2 regions of the Thermosynechococcus sp. QKsg1 genome follow, and region 2 is predicted to be linked to the other one. Evidence: predicted binding sites of a transcription regulator. Region 2 holds the regulator's gene; the other holds the start of a gene.
The links. The regulator HrcA, encoded in region 2, represses chaperone genes, less so after heat shock. The targets are predictions, from matches to a motif close to TTAGCACTCNNANNNTNNGAGTGCTAA.
Positions count from the first base shown of each region.

Region 1: groES (co-chaperone GroES) is a predicted target of HrcA. The motif match lies at 6,094-6,120, and genes of this name have one in related genera.

Region 1 covers NZ_CP134200.1:1,766,032-1,775,312, reverse strand. Annotated here, with positions in the region: gene RHP47_RS08720 (GH116 family glycosyl hydrolase) at 1-2,047, opposite strand, end outside; gene RHP47_RS08715 (Fur family transcriptional regulator) at 2,086-2,478, opposite strand; partial or broken gene RHP47_RS08710 (SAM-dependent methyltransferase) at 2,522-2,743, opposite strand; gene RHP47_RS08705 (folylpolyglutamate synthase/dihydrofolate synthase family protein) at 2,877-4,187, opposite strand; gene RHP47_RS08700 (MORN repeat-containing protein) at 4,157-4,789, opposite strand; gene RHP47_RS08695 (carbohydrate ABC transporter permease) at 5,208-6,032, shown strand; gene groES (co-chaperone GroES) at 6,220-6,531, shown strand; gene groL (chaperonin GroEL) at 6,600-8,237, shown strand; gene uvrA (excinuclease ABC subunit UvrA) at 8,411-9,281, shown strand, end outside.
Region 2 covers NZ_CP134200.1:2,496,660-2,505,940, reverse strand. Annotated here, with positions in the region: gene RHP47_RS12270 (recombinase family protein) at 1-495, shown strand, start outside; gene hrcA (heat-inducible transcriptional repressor HrcA) at 632-1,690, shown strand; gene carA (glutamine-hydrolyzing carbamoyl-phosphate synthase small subunit) at 1,784-2,932, shown strand; gene RHP47_RS12255 (carbohydrate ABC transporter permease) at 2,929-3,807, shown strand; gene RHP47_RS12250 (IMS domain-containing protein) at 3,800-5,824, opposite strand; gene RHP47_RS12245 (hypothetical protein) at 6,049-6,507, opposite strand; gene RHP47_RS12240 (hypothetical protein) at 6,533-7,063, opposite strand; gene RHP47_RS12235 (2OG-Fe(II) oxygenase) at 7,106-7,699, opposite strand; gene lptC (LPS export ABC transporter periplasmic protein LptC) at 7,733-8,962, opposite strand; gene RHP47_RS12225 (NYN domain-containing protein) at 8,949-9,281, opposite strand, start outside.

The sequences.
Region 1 (9,281 bases), 730 kb from region 2:
GAAATTCGAGAAAACAGGTGTCGTAAATTTTCCGCAGGGCGCGATCGCAACAGTCTGGGGGCACAATATCCGCCAAACCCAAGAGTTGGGCATAGAACTGGCCACACAGTTGATCCGCCATGATCACATCGGAACCACTGCCGGTATCAAGACGGTAGTACTCGCCATTCCACAGCAGTTGATGGTAGCGGGGGCGAGCTTGCTTGAGCCACTGGCGGTAGGTCTCCACCTGCGGTTGTTGGAGAATCGTGCCGAGGGCGATCGCTGCCTCGAGGGCTGCCAACCACAAGCCACCACAGTAGGCACTGACCCCCTGTAGCTTCCAGTCATCGTAGGTTTGATCCGGGGCACCGCCATTTTCTGGCAGGCCATCGCCATCGTGGTCAAATTGTTTCAAATAGGCCAAGGCGGCCACCACAGCCGGCCAGCACTCACGGGCAAAGTCGAGATCCGTCTGCCCAGTAAACAAAAAGTCGCGATAGACCAAAAGGACAAAGTCAGAAGCTAAATCCTTCCAAAGATTGCAGTCCTGATAAGCAGTGTAGTTCGTCCTTTCCCAAGGATGCTCATTGGGCGCACCGAGATCGTGGGGCACGGCATTGGCCAGTTTACGAGGCGCTTTGTAGGCGGTTTCGGGGTCGCCGCGATAGAAGTAGCCAATGATTCTCCGGGTGGGATCAGCGGTGGGAATCGCCCGCGCAAAGGCACGCATTACGGATTTTTCCAGTTCTGGCCACAGTTGCAGCAGGGCAAAGGAGCCATAGAGCCGCACATCCAGACTTTCATACCAGCGGTAGTCAAGGCATTCTAGAACGGCGAACTGCCCCACGGGGTCGCGATCGCTGGCGGCACTCCAAAGCGTTCCACCACTACTGAGGACGTATAGCTCATTACACAGTGCCATCTTGAACCAGTCGGGCCAATCGGGGTGGGTGAGAATTGGCGCTTGCCAAGTGCGAATCTGCTGTTGCCATTCCTTGTAATGCTCTAGGCCACGGGCGGCAAGGGTGATAGCATTGGTGCCACTGCGATCGCAAAAATCCGTGTAGCGACGGTAATAGATCACGCCCTTGCCAAACTCAGTCACAGGAAAGTCCCACGCCAAGACCACGGGAATTTGTTTTGTTTCCCTAGGTGCCAAGGCAAAGCGCACCGCAAAGGCGGCGGCCACCTGTTCTCCCGCTGCCGCTGGGGTTGGATCATTGACAATTGGTAGGGAACCATCCCCCGAAAATGATTGCCACAGTTGTGCCCCATCCCCCTCTGGCTGCCAGCGACTACAGCCAAAAAACTCACCAAGGCCTGTGGGAACCAATGCTGCCCATTCACCATCGCCTTCTTGGGGTGGGTTCGGGTGGGGCGTACGGCGCAGTCGCCAACCTTGGTAGGACTCTGTTTGAATCAGTTCATTAAAATTGCCGTCACTTTGACCCCAAGGGGGCGTGTAGGTATAGACGGGGCTGCCATCATCGCGGATTTCAATAGCAGAGGAAGGGGTGGTATTGCGAAACCAACCGACGGTATTTTGCCACGAGAACATCAAGCTGAGGGTGAGGGGCTGATCCGTGGGATTGCTAAACGTCCACAGAAACACCGCCACGGGGTAACTGGTTTCTTGGTAGTTGTGGGGCAGAATCGGTGAAAACTGTTCGCAGGTGATCTGGGCGCTAAAGACCCCCTCATAGACAAACCAACTGCGGGGATAGCGGGCAGCGTAGATACCTTTGCCAGCCGGATACCATTGCCAAGTGCTGAGGCGGCCATCGTTAGGGGGAGTCCCTAGGGCGTAGGCTTGGGTTTGCTCTCCCCGCTCAAAAAGACTAAATTGACAGGCGGGCAGGGTGCCAAAGAGGTGCTCACCGCCATCAAGGTGCCAAAGGTTAAAGTCCCCGGCCGAGGAACGACCAATACAGCCCGCGCCAAAGCCACCAAGGGGCATGCCATGCCAAGGGCCATCGTCTAAATTGCTGGCATAGCGAACGCGATAGGGATTTTCCCAGCCTTGGGCGATCGCCCGTGTCCAGGTACAGTTGGCAAATTCAATCACACCACTTTCCGAAGACGCGCCTGATCCAGAATACCGCTTCAGCGCTGCGCCATCACTTGGCACTTGGCACAAAGACCGAAAAACTCAAGGGTATGGTAGAAAATCTCAAAATGGTAGGACTGTTGTAGCTCAGCTTCTAAGTGCTGGACTGGGCAGCAGTTAATCTGAATCGATGCCCCACAGTGCAAACAGGTGAGGTAGTGTTGATCCTGCTGCACGAGGCTATAGACCAATTCGCCACTGGGCAACGCCCGTGCTTGCACCTCACCATTGATGCGCAGACTATCGAGGGTGCGATAGACCGTTGCTAGTCCTAGGGGAGTTTGCCGCTGCCGTAGTTCCAAAAATAGTTCCTGTGCCGAGAGCGCTCGGCCACTGGCTCTAAGGGCATCGAGAATAATGACTTGGCTACGGGTGCGTCGCGGCGGCATAGCAATAGGACAACGTTACCTTGATTTTACCGTTCCGCTCCGGTGGCAGATGGCAAAAAATAACAATAATCCCATCCCACGCATTTTCACCAAGGTCAACATCCCGCAGATCGCAGTGATAGGTAGTAATGGAAACTCCCCGTTCTTGAGCAAGATAGACGGCATTACGCCCTTCCCCTTCGGCGAGGGAGAGAATTTGCCCTTGGGGCACAAAGTCATGGGCATGGGCTTTGAGGAAATCGTTTGGCTCTGTGCCGTAGAAATAAGTGTCTCCTTATCAATCCGTTGGCATGAGTGCCCCTAGAGAGGTTCTGGCGGGGATGACTTTCGGGTCATCTAGTCAAGACTCTGTGAACGGGGAATCTCCTGCTATACGCCTAGCGTTAGCGGGATGAGCGTCAAAGTCTAGTTGCTTGAGAACCTTTGCTTGCGATCGCCCCCAAAACGCCAGCAATTAAGTAAAGGGAGCCACAGACCACACAGCGATCGCCTGCCCTATCGAGTGCCTCAGTCACCTCCTTAAAAAGACGGCATTCCCCTAACTCAGGGCAACAGGTGTAGGCAAGTGCCTTCAAGTCCTCTAAGTCAGCGCTAGCGTGATCCGGTACGGGTACCAACCACAGGCGATCGCCCCCTCGCAGGAGATGTTTGAGAATCCCCTCATGATCCTTATTGGCGAGCATCCCCACCACCCATGTCACCTCTGTCCAGCCCAGTTGATCCACGTATTGCCGTAGGTAGGCGGCGGCAGGAGCATTGTGGGCACCATCAATGAGCAGTTTGCGCCCTTGCCACTGTAACCATTGCAGTCGTCCCGGCCAGCGGGTTTGCGCCATTCCCTGTTGAATCGCTTCTCGGGAAATCTGCCAGCCTTGAGATTGTAACTGTTGTAGCGTGGCGATCGCGATCGCTGAATTGACCAACTGCATTTCTCCAGCCAAGGGCAAGGGGTACTCCATCCCCCTCCAAATCGCCCATCCCGGCCGCTTTGCACACCACTGGGCTGGTTCTGGCCAGATCGCTGGGCACCCCAAAGCTTCCAAACGCTGCGCAATCACCGCCTCTGCCTCGGGGGGAACAGGGCCAATGACGGCTGGCACGCCCGGCTTGAGAATACCTGCTTTTTCGCCAGCGATCGCCCCCAAGGTATTGCCCAACCGCTGCCAATGATCCCAACCGATGGAGGTAATCACACTCACCAAAGGGGGCTGACATACATTGGTGGCATCCAAGCGCCCCCCCAAGCCCACCTCTATCACCGCCACATCCACCCGCTGCTGGGCAAAATACAACCATGCCGCCGCCGTGATCACTTCAAACTGACTGGGGGGATAAGCCACCTGTGGCAGTACCGCTTTAATGTGTTGAATCAAGGTCAAAAAGACCTCAGGGGCAATGGGTTCACCATCGACACAAATGCGCTCACACCAACTCAACAGATGGGGTGAAGTATAACGTCCCGTGCGATAGCCCGCCGCCCGCAAAACACTATCCAAATAGGCACACACCGACCCTTTGCCATTTGTCCCCGCAACGTGGATCAAGGGCACCTGTAACTGGGGAGACCCCAAAGCACTCAGCAGCGCTTGGATGGGTTCAAGGCCAAGGCGCACCCCAAAGCGGGCGTAGGGACTTAGCGCCGCCGTCAGCGGATCACTCACAGCCTGATTGAAGCAGATTAGCGGGGTTCGCGGCGACCATTGCGCCATGTGGCCACAATGCGGGAGCCATCCGGTAGCGTAAAGACCCCCTGTCCTTCAAATAAGCCATTGCGAAACTGTCCGGCATAGCTTGTGCCATCTCCGAAGGAGAGCGTTCCAGTTCCATGATACTTGCCCGCTAGAAACTGCCCCTCATAGCGGGTACCGTCGGGAAAGGTGAGCACCCCCTCCCCATGGTATTGACCATTGAGAAACGTGCCCTCGTAGCGTTGACCATTGGCCAGTTGGAGAGTGCCCTTGCCATTGAAGATGCCATCCACAAAACCCCCTTCGTAGCGTCCCCCATCGGCATAGGTGAGCACCCCCTGACCGTGGTAGCGTCCATTGCGAAATTCCCCTTCATAGCGGTTGCCATTGGCCATTGTGAGGATACCTTGGCCATTAAAACGACCATTGAGCAATTCCCCTTTGTAGGTGCTGCCGTCGGGAAGTGTCATGGTAACATCCCCGGTGACACGCCGCCCTTCATAGACGGCAATTTGGGCAGTTACAGGAGCTAAGTGCAGGGTTGCACATCCTAAACCAACAAGGCAAGAACTCATCACCCAGCGGTAAATAACAGCAGGATTTGGGTTGTACAGATGAGTCATTACTGGACACTCCACAAGGGTGGACAATTGCAACTTCTCTAACTGGCACAGCTTGTCTCCTATGCAAACTTGGGGAGGAAACTCAAAGCTTTGTCTTGGAATCGGTCTCTGTGCCTGCAGCACTTTGAATAAGCAAGTCCTCAGGAGGGTGGTCAAACACTCTCTTGCGAGACGCAAAGGGTGGTATAGTGCTCCCTTGATAGCGTCTTGAGCAAAATCTTGATTGCAAGGATGTCCTCAAGCGCCCTCCCAACCCCCTGAGTGGGGCAGATAAATCTCTATGAAAGGGGGAAGGAGAATGTACCTCACTGGCAGTTAAAGCAGGGATGAGGGAGAATTGGACATGCAGCCCTCGCCAAGAGGCTGGCTTTCCGAAGGGCGCAGGGTTTTGTTTGGGGAGCGGAAGGTTGTGGATGGGCTGAAACGGCTCTTGGGCAGGGGTCACTCCTTGGGGTTGACCCTAGTATTGACACTGGGGGCGTTGCTGGTTCTCAGCCCCCTACTGGTGGTGCTCTGTACGTCGGGCTGGCCACCGGGAACCCTACCTACCCAATTGTTGCCACCCCAAGGCTGGACATGGCAGAGCTATCAGGCAGCATGGCAGCAGGGACACTTTATCTTGGCCTTTGCCAACTCAACGTTTGTGGCTTTGGCGGTAACGGCGCTCCAGTTGGTGACCTCAGCCCTAGCGGGTTACGCCCTTGCGCGACTTTCGTTTCCGGGGCAACAGACGATGTTGCTGCTGATGCTGGCAACCCTAGTGATCCCATTTCAACTTTTGGTAATCCCAATTTTCCTCATCCTCAAGGCGGGTCATCTGATCAATACCTATGGCGCCTTGATCTTGCCGACGGCGGCCAATGGCTTTGGCGTCTTTTTGATGCGGCAGTTTTTTCTCACATTGCCCGTTGCCCTTGAGGAGGCCGCCCTCTTGGATGGAGCCAATCGCTGGCAAGTGCTCTGGCATATTCTCTTGCCCCTGAGCCGACCGGCCTTGGTCACACTCTTTATCTTCACCTTCATTGGGGAGTGGAATGATCTCTTTAAGCCCTTGGTCTTTACCACCAAGCCAGAGCTGATCACGGTGCAGCTTTCCTTGGCCAATTTTCAGGAGCAGTTCACCAATGATTGGCCGTTGATGATGGCGGCGGCGGTGATTGCCACTGTGCCGGTGATGATTTTGTTTATCTTGGGTCAGCGGCAACTGATTCGCGGCATTGCCACAACGGGACTAAAGAGCTAAAGTTCCGTTCGGAAAACCGTACTGCAACAGGAGTTGCGATCGCCAACCCTCTCTCGCTACATTAGCACTCGAAGGGTGAGAGTGCTAAACAATTGCAAGTGATGCTCTTGCCCCCCAGAAACTGCGCGATGAGCCGTGCAGTGAGTGCTATCAATCCATACTCTTACAATTGGGAGAACAGTACGCTATGGCAGCCGTATCTCTAAGCGTTTCAACTGTGAAGCCTTTGGGCGATCGCATTTTTGTCAAAGTCAGCGAAAGTGAAGAACGTACCGCAGGGGGCATCCTCCTGCCCGACAACGCCCGTGAAAAACCCCAAGTGGGCGAAGTGACCGCCGTTGGTCCTGGCAAACTCACTGAAGACGGCAAGCGTCAGCCCATGGATGTGAAAGTGGGGGACAAAGTGCTGTACTCCAAATATGCCGGTACTGAAGTGAAACTAGCGGGCGAAGACTACGTTCTCCTCTCGGAAAAAGACATCTTGGCCATTGTTGGCTAAGTCGCTGACACTCCTTCATTTCTGTGCGATTTTTCATCACTGTTGAACGATTGAGGTAGGAAACACCTATGGCGAAGCGCATTATCTACAACGAAAATGCTCGTCGTGCCCTCGAAAAAGGGATGGACATCTTGGCTGAATCCGTGGCCGTGACCCTTGGTCCCAAAGGGCGGAACGTGGTTCTGGAGAAAAAATTTGGCGCTCCCCAAATTGTCAACGACGGGGTGACGATCGCCAAGGAAATTGAACTGGAAGATCACATTGAAAACACCGGTGTGGCGCTGATCCGCCAAGCCGCCTCGAAAACCAATGATGCTGCCGGTGACGGTACAACTACGGCAACGGTTCTTGCCCATGCCATGGTGAAAGAGGGGCTGCGCAACGTGGCTGCCGGTGCTAACCCCATTGCCCTGAAACGCGGGATTGACAAAGCCACCCACTTCCTTGTCGAAAAAATTGCTGAACATGCCCGTCCGGTGGAAGATTCCAAAGCCATTGCCCAAGTGGCAGCGATCTCTGCCGGTAACGATGAAGAAGTGGGTCGGATGATTGCCGATGCCATGGACAAAGTGGGCAAAGAAGGCGTGATCTCCCTCGAAGAAGGCAAATCCATGACCACCGAACTCGAGGTCACTGAGGGGATGCGCTTTGACAAGGGCTACATCTCCCCCTACTTTGCCACCGACACCGAGCGCATGGAAGCGGTGCTTGATGAACCCTTCGTGCTGATCACCGACAAGAAAATTACCTTAGTGCAAGATCTGGTGCCGATCCTCGAACAAGTGGCTCGCGCCGGTAAACCGCTGGTGATCATTGCTGAAGACATCGAGAAAGAAGCCTTGGCGACCCTCGTGGTCAACCGTCTGCGCGGTGTCTTGAATGTGGCTGCGGTGAAAGCTCCCGGCTTTGGCGATCGCCGTAAAGCAATGCTCGAAGATATTGCCGTCCTCACAGCGGGTCAAGTGATCACCGAAGATGCCGGTCTGAAGCTGGAAAATGCCAAGCTAGATATGCTCGGTAAAGCTCGCCGCATCACCATCACCAAAGATCACACCACGATTGTGGCCGAAGGCAATGAAAAAGCCGTCAAAGCTCGCTGCGAGCAAATCCGTCGCCAAATCGAAGAAACCGACTCCAGCTACGACAAAGAAAAACTGCAGGAGCGGTTAGCCAAACTCGCTGGTGGTGTGGCGGTGATTAAAGTTGGTGCTGCCACTGAAACCGAAATGAAAGATCGCAAACTCCGTCTGGAAGATGCGATTAACGCCACCAAAGCCGCTGTGGAAGAGGGGATCGTTCCCGGTGGCGGTACCACCTTGGTGCACTTGGCGCCTGAGTTGAGCAACTGGGCGGCTGAGCACCTGACGGGTGAAGAACTGATTGGTGCCAACATTGTTGAGCGTGCCCTTAGCGCTCCCCTGCGTCGCATCGCTGAAAACGCGGGTCAAAACGGTGCCATCATTGTCGAACGGGTCAAAGAAAAACCCTTCGATGTGGGTTATGATGCCGCCAAAGATGAATATGTCAACATGTTCGATGCTGGTATCGTTGACCCTGCCAAAGTCACCCGCTCGGCTCTGCAAAATGCGGCCTCTATTGCCGGTATGGTGCTGACCACCGAGTGCATCATCGTTGACAAACCCGAACCCAAGGACAACAATCCTGCGGGTGCCAGTGCCGGCATGGGCGGTGACTTCGACTACTAAGCCCAATCCAGCGGTGAATCCCTCAGACTCACTGGGTTCACCGCAAGTAACCTAAGTCACACTCACAGCGGGGAAACCACACCCCGCTTTTTTATTGGATGGTGCCAAACGGGTCTGGCAGCGTTGCTATAATAACCCTCAAGTAACGTTTTTTAACATTCGCAGTTTGCAGCATGGGCGATCCAGTGCCTACGGGTGAAATTCGGGTTCGGGGTGCACGGCAGCATAATCTGAAAAACATTGACCTCGATCTGCCCCGCGATCGCCTGATTGTGATGACAGGGGTTTCTGGTTCCGGTAAGTCCTCTCTGGCCTTTGACACGATTTTTGCTGAAGGGCAACGCCGCTATGTGGAGTCCCTCAGTGCCTATGCGCGGCAATTCCTCGGCCAGTTGGATAAGCCGGATGTGGATGCCATTGAGGGGCTGAGTCCAGCGATTTCCATTGATCAAAAGTCCACTTCCCACAATCCTCGCTCGACGGTGGGCACAGTCACGGAAATCTATGACTACCTGCGGCTGCTCTATGGCCGTGCGGGTGAACCCCATTGCCCCCATTGCGATCGCTCGATTCGCCCCCAAGCCATTGATGAAATGGTGGATCAGGTGATGCAGTTGCCCCCTCAGACCCGCTTTCAAGTCTTAGCACCCATTGTCAAGGGCAAGAAGGGCACCCACAAGAAGCTGCTAGCGAGTCTAGCCAGTGAAGGTTTTGTGCGGGTTCGGATTGATGGCGAGGTGCGCGACCTCAGTGATGCCATTGAACTGGATAAAAACCATGCCCACACGATTGAAATTGTTGTCGATCGCCTTGTGCTGAAGCCGGGGATTGAGGAACGCTTAGCGGACTCGCTGCGAACGGCGTTGCACCATGCCAACGGCACAGCAATGGTCAGTGTGGTACCCCGCGAGGGTGAGGCTGAGGGTCAAACCCTCCTATTTTCCGAAAATTTTGCCTGTCCGGAGCATGGGGCAGTGATGGATGAGCTATCGCCGCGGCTGTTTTCCTTTAACTCCCCCTACGGTGCCTGTCCAGAGTGCCATG
Region 2 (9,281 bases):
CCGAGCCAATATGCCTATTTGCGTCCCCTCCACTGTCCCCTCTCCCCCAAGTGTCGCAGCATTCCCTACGACGCGGCTTTGGCTGCTGTGATTGATCAAATTGCTGAGCGCCTGCCGCCCGCGATCGCCCAACTGTCGCTGCTGCCGCCACCGCTGACGGCTCAACTGCAAGCAATTGAAACCCAACTGCACCGCCTTGCCGAACTAGAAGCCCAAGGCCTCTTGGATCCCGAAACCGCTCAACTGCGCCGCTATAAACTGGCTGGGGAACGGGCACAACTTGAAGCACAGCAGGCGCAATTGCCTCCTAGCAATCTTGTGCAACTAGCGGTGACCCTTGGTCAGCCGCAATTTTGGTACCAACTCTCGGCAGCGGAGCAACGGTTTTATCTACGGGAATTTTTGCGGGCGATCGAGGTGACCAGCCGCCCCTGCCAGCCTTGGTCGATCCATCTGCAATTTATTTGGGAATCCCCCATTGGCAGTACTGCTTAGCCATTTCTAGCTGAGTTTTTAGTCACAAAAGACCAATCGCCATAGCGGCAAGTTGCAACTCAGAATTGCTGAAATACAAAGGCTAGTTTATAGATAGATAAAAAACACAGATAACAAGTCACAGGTGTAAGGGGTTATGACGATTGAACTCAGCGATCGCCAAAAGCAAATTCTGGGCGCCACCATTAACCATTACATTGCCACCGCAGAACCTGTTGGCTCAAAGGCGATCGCCACGGAATACAACCTCAACGTCAGCCCGGCCACGGTGCGCAATACGATGCTGCTCCTCGAAAAAAGTGGCCTGCTTTACCAACCCCACACCTCCGCAGGGCGGGTGCCCTCTGATTCTGGCTATCGCGTCTATGTGGATGAACTAATCCAGCCCATTCCCGATGTGGCTCGCAAAGCCGAGAGCCTCTTGAGTGAGCGGTTTATCTGGGGACAACAACGTCTTGAGGTGATCTTGCGGCAAGCGGCGCAGTTGCTCTCAGATCTCAGCGGTTACATTACGCTGATCACGCTGCCCAATCGTTTGGAGCGGCAGATTCGCCTCATTCAGCTGGTGGCTTTAGAGCCGCACCAAGTGATGGTCATTCTTGTTCTCGATACCTATGAAACCCAATCCGCCCTGATCCAATTGGATCAAGGGGAAGAGGAGCCTGAGCTGCGGGAGCGGACTGTACAGGTACTGACCAACTTTCTTAACCATCAGTTGCAGGGGCGATCGCTGGTGGAACTCAGTGCCATTGACTGGCAAAAACTGGATTTGGAGTTTCAGACCTACAGTCAGCAGCTTCAGACCCTACTGCGGCAGTTGAGCGATCGCTACAGCCAGCAAGGCACCTCCTTTGTCATCAGTGGTCTTGCCGATGTTCTCCAGCAGCCAGAGTTTTCCCAAGTGGAGCAGGTACAAATGCTACTGCATCTTCTCGAAGACCAACAGGATCAACTGGCTCCCTTGATCAGTAGCGACAGCCAAGCCCCCTCGCAGGTGCAAATCCGCATTGGCAGTGAAAATACCTTAGCGCCGATGCAGTCCTGTACATTGGTTTATTCCTGCTATTGCTATGGGGACTCCCCCGTGGGCAGTATTGGCATTCTAGGGCCGACGCGGATGCCCTATGCACGGATTATTCCCCTAGTGGCCACAGCGGCAGATTATCTAACCGAACAGGTGAGTCGCCGCAAGTAAGAAAATCAAAACATCAGAGAATTCTTGTGCAGTCAACGGCCGGCTTTATCATGCACAATAAACTATTGGGCTTTCCCAGTTGGAGATATTGAAATGCCGACACCCGCCTTGCTGGTTCTTGCCGATGGTTCAGTCTTTCGCGGTTTTTCCTTTGGGGCACCGGGAACGGCCATTGGCGAAGTGGTCTTTAATACCGGCATGACGGGTTATCAAGAGGTACTCACTGACCCTAGCTATTGTGGTCAAATCGTGACATTCACCTACCCTGAGTTGGGCAATACCGGAACCACGCCCGAAGACGATGAATCCGATCGCCCCCAAGTGCGCGGTGCGGTTGCTCGCAATATCTGTGACATTCCCAGTAACTGGCGATCGCAACAATCCTTACCTGATTACCTCAAAGCCCATCGCATTCCCGCAATTTATGGGATTGACACCCGCGCCCTCACCCGCAAAATTCGTACTGTCGGTGCCATGAATGGCGGCATCTCCACGGAAATCCTTGATCCCATTGAACTGCTGCAAAAAGTCCTTGCCGCTCCCAGTATGCAGGGACAAAATCTAGCCAAGGTGGTGACCACCCGCACCCCCTATGAATGGACAGAGCCAACGCCCCCGGCCTGGGAATTTCGTCCCCAAACGGCCAGCGAAGAGCCACCGCTAACAGTTGTGGCCATTGACTTTGGTGTGAAGCGCAATATTCTCCGTCGCTTGGCCAGCTATGGCTGCCGTGTGATTGTCGTGCCGGCGGATACGCCAGCGGAAACGATTCTCAGCTATGACCCCGATGGCATTTTCCTCTCCAATGGCCCCGGCGACCCTGCGGCGGTTCAGGAAGGCATTGAAACCGCACGCAAATTACTGGTGGCTCAGCGTCCCATGTTTGGCATTTGTCTGGGGCATCAGTTGTTGGGACTTTCTTTGGGGGCGGAAACCTTCAAGCTGAAATTTGGTCACCGGGGGTTGAACCAGCCCGCTGGCCTGACGCGGCAAGTGGAAATTACCAGCCAAAACCACGGCTTTGCCATTACTGAAGAATCCCTTGCCCAAACCCCCGTTGAGATTACCCACTTTAACCTCAATGACAAAACCGTTGCCGGTCTGAAGCACCAAACATTGCCGATTTTCTCAGTGCAGTATCACCCTGAGGCCAGCCCCGGCCCCCACGATGCTGATTATCTCTTTGGCGAGTTTGTGGCGCAAATGCGTGCCTATCGTCAACAGCACCCCCGCAGCCAATGAAAGGGCGATCGCTCACCTCCTATCTCTTTCTTGCCCCTGCCTTGGGGTTACTCACACTGACGGTCTTTTGGCCAGCCCTACAGGCCTTTTTCCTTAGTTTCACTCGCTATGAGATGGATCTCCTGAGTCCGCCTGTGTGGGTGGGATGGGCCAACTTTGCGCAATTGTGGCGCGATGGTGTTTTCTGGAAAACCTTGGCCAATACTTTCCTCTATTTAGTGGTCGTGGTGCCGATTCTGGCGATCGCCCCCCTGCTGTTGGCGATTTTGGTCAATCAACCCCTGCGGGGCATCCACTGGTTTCGTGCTGCCTACTACAGCCCCGTGATTATCTCAATGGTGGTGGCGGGGATTGCTTGGCGCTGGCTCTATGCCCCCAATGGCCTCTTCAACCAACTGGTACAGGGTCTACATCTGCGGGACACCCCGATTCCTTGGCTGACAAGTCCCCAACTCGCCCTCTTTAGTGTCATGGCCGTCACGATTTGGAAAGGCTTGGGCTACTACATGGTGATCTATCTGGCGGGACTTCAGGGGATTAGTGGTGAACTCTACGAAGCGGCAGCACTCGATGGTAGTGACGGCTGGCGACAGCATTGGGATATTACCCTACCGCTGATGCGTCCCTATATTCTTTTGGTGAGCATTATCTCAGCAATTTCTGCCACGAAGGTCTTTGAAGAGGTCTATGTCATGACCCAAGGGGGGCCTCTCAATAGCTCCAAGACCATTGTTTATTACATCTATGAGAATGCCTTTCAGCGCTTAGAGATCAACTACGCCTGTACGATGGGATTGGTCTTATTCCTATTTATCCTGTCGTTGTCTCTCTTGAATCTCAAGTTTGGCCGACAGGTGGAAATGCCCCTTAGCTAACCACCTGCATGCGTTGAATCAACCATTGATTGCCGCGACGGGTAAAGGTGTAAATGACGCGGTAGGGATCGCTATAGGAAATATCATTGCGTAGCGTCCCCTGTTCATAAAAACGGGCATCCTCATTGACTTCCGCCAATACATCCACGCGATCGCTGCCTCGGGGACGGACTTCCTTCACTTCTAGGTTCCGCAGGGTATAGACCCAATGGCTACCCTCGGATTTTAAGCTCTGTGCCCGCGATCGCCAGCGGCTGAGTTCTGGCTCCGCCAAAATCGTTGCTAGTTTGTCCATCTCAAATGCCGTGCCAAGGGCTTGGGCTTTAATTTGCTGCCACGTGCGGAGGCGATCGCGTGCCATCTCCGGCGTTAAGGTGGTGGCTAAGGTCGTTGGTTGTGGCGTTGGGGTTGGCGTTGCCACAGGAGTTGGCGTCGGGGTCACTGGCGGTGGTGGGGGGGCTTCAGCCGTTTTGGCTGGCCAATAGACTTTTGCCAAGGCGCCCAACCCAACAAGAACAACCCCTGCACCCATCCAAAACCAAGCTTGACGTTTTTTGTGGTGACTGGTTGGCGGGCGGCGCCGTTTGGGAGTGGATGCTGGGGGCGTGTCGGTCTCCGTGGCGGTTGAAGAGCGGGTAGCAGCCGATGCCGAAAAGCCTTGACCCAGCCCAGTATGATACTCCAAGGGCAACGTTTCCGCTGTGAAGGAGACGGGCGGCGGCACGGCCACCGTTGGTCTAATGACTTCGGGGAGGGCAGAGGCAGTGGTGCTGGGCGGTTCAGGGGCAAAGGAGTCGTCACTGAGAGCTTCTAGGTAGGTTTGGATATCGGGATCCGCAAAGTAGGCATCCAAGGCCACCGGCGTTTCCCCCAAATCCCGAAAGGCAGGATAAATTTCTTCCCGTAGCCATTGCTCTGTGTAGTAGTACAGCCCCGGCAGCAGATCGCTGGAGTCATGGGAATGACGGCGGATAAAGGCGAGACTCTGCTGATCTTGAGATTTATCGAGAGCGGCCAGTGCCTCAGCAGGTTGACCCAACAGCAGTAAACAACTGGCCAGTTCAAGGTAGATGTCTTGATTGGGAGAGAGTCGCTCTAGTAAATCCTTGGCGCGGCGAATATAGCTTGGCTGAAGTTCCTGTACACCCCGTGCCACCAGCGCATGCACTGCCAGATAGGTCGCTACTGCTGAGGGACGGCGGGATTCTCGTTCAAAGAGTTCCTGTTGCTCTGCTACGGTGAGATGGCTGCGCAGTTGCAAAATAAATTTCAGAAAATCCTCAACCCCAAGGCCAGAGTGATCGTCATGGCGACCTTCAATCCCCCCGCGATCGCTGAGCATCTCCCGCAGCAATAAAATACCCCGCTGCCGATTCACACTATCGGATAGCGGCAGTGCCAGTAACTCCAGAATGTGGTAGGGACGTAGGCGATTCAGTTCCGTCTGAAACTGCTCTTGGAGTTCAGGAAACAGGTTCGCCCGCTGAAGTACCCCTAGACCGGCTTCGAGGCGAGAGGCGGCTGCTTGGTAGGACTGCCGCTGCCATTCCTCGCGTCCCAATTCCAAATAGGCCAAAGCCACAGTCAGCGTAATGTCAGCAACGACGGCAGAGGAAGTATAGGGGCGGTTGAGATCAAAAGCATCCCCCTTTAGGAATTGTTCTCCCAGTTTGACCACTTGGGAGTAGTTCCCCAGTTCATAGAGCAGGAGGAGCGCCCCCGAAAATTGCTGATCACTAATTTCAAGGTGGGGAGCGGTGGTATCGGGATCCAACTGGGCAATTAAATCATCAGGGTCAACGGCACGGCGGTGGCGATCGTAGGCATGGCGCTGCTCAGGTTCTCGCAAAACCGCATAGGCTTGCTCAATGAGTTCACGACGGGTGGCAACGGTGGTGGGGGAGTGTTGATGGGTGGGCAGTTGCAACAGCCGATCCTGAAACGCTTGCTCGATTTGCTCCGGCGTTGCCTGAATTGGCACACCCAGCACTTGGTAATAGTCGAGGGGAATGCGCACCTGAACCCAAACCTCTAGAGATAAACCAGTCCATCAACCGCAACACGTGCCTTGATTTAGGAAGAACAGGGAACCCCTCCAAAAATGGCTAAGGGTTTAGAAATTACACCAGAAGCCTTTGGGAATGACACTACAGAGGATTCCCAGAAAAAAGGGAGCATCAAGCGTTCTAGGGTATCACAATTTTTGCCCCTCAGTGCGAGTTTGCGCAGAGATTGGCTGGCTTAGCCGCGCACTTTTGCTGTAAAGCCAGAGGCCTTAAATTGCTCCAACTGCAAAGGTGTTGGTTGGTCGTAGGGCACGCTAATGCGAATTTCAAAATCGCTAATGCCAGGTGGAATCACATCAATTGCCCCAACCCGTGTGCGGTTTTGCAACACTGGATTGCCATTGGCATCGTAGATGCGGCCAAAGACATCGGCATCCACCACTGTTTTGCCGGATTTATTCTCTGCTTTGCCAGTAATCAGGTAGCAGTTGGCCTTGAGGGTGGTCCCCCCGGGTGTAACTGAACCTTCACCAATTTCTGGCGGGCATTCATGGTAACTGAGGTCAAAGAGCCGCACTTGAATAGCGGCGATCGCCGGCAGCGTGGCGATACTTGACCAGCACAGGACACTCAGGAGCAAACACACCACTGCTCGACGCAGATAGGCCACAAACCGATTCGCACTCATGGTCATCGCTCAGCACTTCAACACGCCCCTATTATCCCACAGTGGTCAAAATCCACAGATCAACCGCTCCCAAGAGCAGCGTAAAGACGGCCAAAATACCGTACATCCAAGGCTGAGCAAGGGGCTTAACCACCTCTGTGGGCAATCCGGTATGGGTTTCAATGGCACGCATCATTTGGGCAAACCCCGCCACTCGCATCGGCAGAAGATACCCCTGACCTGTGGCAGTGACTAGATAATAGACCAAGCCCCCTTGGCTGGTACTGCGGGGCTGAAGCCCTTGAATCTCTGACCAAGCCAGTTGCCACTGCCGCCGCAGGAAGGGGGGCACCCAACCGGGATAGGTGAGGCAAATCCCTTGCGCGTCCAGTTCTACCCGCTGACTCAGTGCCCCCCAGAGCAAAATGCCCCCACAGGCGATCGCCCCCCAAAGCAGCAGGGGTGAAACAGGCGCCGCCGTCTGTGCCGCCAAAAAGGGGAGAGGAAGTGTGAGTGCGCCATAGAGGGCAATGAGCGTTCCAGAAATCAGGGGCGAGGTTTTGAAGCGCAGAGGTTCAGTCATGGTTGTTGCTGAGTTATTGCCTAAAGGGTTCATGATCATCCATCAATAGAATAGCCAAGTGGCAAAGGCATATTTAGTCCCCTGCACCACGGGCAAAGCCGTATGGGGATGGGTGTAGTAGGCGGGAAAGACAACGACATCACCGGTGCGGGGTGTGACCCTCACCCCTTGGCGATCGAAATAGGTTTCTCCCCCCTGAAAGTCCTCGTTGAGATAGCCCACTAAACTCACATCCCGTGTTGGGATACCTTGCGCCAGTTCCATTTGCCGACTGGCCAGCAGCAGGTTGTCCACATGGCGGCGATAGCCCTCGCCCACGCGATAGCGCAGGATCGAGAAGTTCTCAATTTCAGGAAAGCGAATGCCATAGTGCTGGTAGAGGACGATTTGAATCGTTTGTGTGGCTTGAAGCAGAATCTGCCGCATCGTGTCCTGTTGGGGATCTTGGGGATCAAAGCGGAGCAAACTGCCACCGCGCACTGAGCGATCGACCGTCCCCATGAGAATTTGCGCATCCTCAAACCCCACCTTCTCAGCCGTAGCAATCACCTGCTGACACTGGTGAGCCGGAATCAAACGCTGGAAGAGGAGAATCTCACCCCCCAAGTCAAGAATTTGCAATGGTGCAGCACTCATAGGGCAAAGATTGTTGCTATCTCTACCATCGGTTTAGGGGAGGCGTAGTTGCAGCGGTACTTCGCTTTGGACATTGCCACTGACAATCACCTCTTGGCGATCGAGCCACCCCTTTGCCCGCTGTCCCTGAATTTGAATGCGGGGATTGCGCTGGCGGTAAAAGACGCCCCCTTGGGCTTCTACTTCCTGTTGGGGAATCCGCCAAATCAGTTGAGCCGTGCGCAGGTGGGCATTGGGGCGCTGAATTTCCACTTGACCGCTGGCTTCCACCCGCTCTTGGGGAATCCACCAATTGAGGCGTTGGGCACGCAGTTGTGCCTGTTGAGGTTGGCTATTGATCTGGGCATTGTCAAAGATGGCGCGGTTTTCAGCCATCAGGAAGACACCACGATTGGCCTGCCCTTGAATGCCTTGAGTGGAGTACTGCACCCGCATCGGGCGATCGCTCACCAATTGCTGCTGCGGAATCAACCAGCGTACCGTTTCTCCTTCAACCCGTAGGGCAGGGTTGGGAAGCTGCACTTGAACACCCCCCTCAAGGATAACTACCTGATCGCTAATCGACCAGATGGCTCTTTGGGCTTGCAGCCGCTGCCCTTGGCGATCGCCCGCCACACCGCGGACGGTGACCCCCCCTTGACCAATCACCCCTGCCAACAGTCGATTGGGTTGCTGCTGCCACACTAGACTCTCCGTACTGAGTTGCAAATCCTTGGCCTCCTTGGCTGACGAGGTCACCTGAACGGCATTGAGGGCACGCAGTTCTTGGCGTTGGCTATCGGCTTCGAGGCGCTTAGCAGTAACAGTGACTTGGGGATAGCGGGCTTGCAAGTTTTTCTGGGCAATGAGAACGCCGCGATCGCCCTGCCAGACCAATTGATCGGCCACAATCGTCCCCTTTTGCTGGAGATCAGTGACTGTGGTGCGGCCTTCAATCCAGAGTTGCCCATCCCGCTGCCGCACATTGACTGCCTTAGCTTGCACCTTGTAAGCAGTTTTGCCCTCTGCCTTTAATTCTCCCGTGAGGTTTTGAATCTCCAATTGCTGGCGATCGTCATCGCGATAGCGTGCTCCCGCCGCCTGCAATAACCAGAGGAGTTCACCTTTGGCATTGGTTTGCCGTAGGGTTAGATTTTGCAGCTTGACCTCCCCCGTGATTTCTGGTTCTGGTGAGGGTTCCTCGCCCACCCATTGATCCACCCAGCCGCAGCCTGTCAAGGCCAGTACAAGGCAAAGGGGGAGGAGGGGTCTAGGCAGAGGCATTGTTGTCTAGGTTCTCTAGGGTCTCGGGTGACTTATTGGGCGCAGCTTCATCTTTCCCTTCGGCGGTATCTTGCTCCCAATGGGGAGTCACAATGGGGGGCGGCGTCAGGCTACCCGTGACGGGGCGATAGGTATAGGTTGGGCGGGGTGCTTTTTGGATTTCTTCGCGGATGCTTTCGAGATCAATGTAGCGATCGGCAACGTTAATCAGGCTATCGCTCGTCATCGATCGCAGGCTCACCACCTCGACCCGTGCCCCCCGATAACTCACAGCATCCACCGCATAGGCCAAATCCCCATCGCCGCTAACCAAGATGGC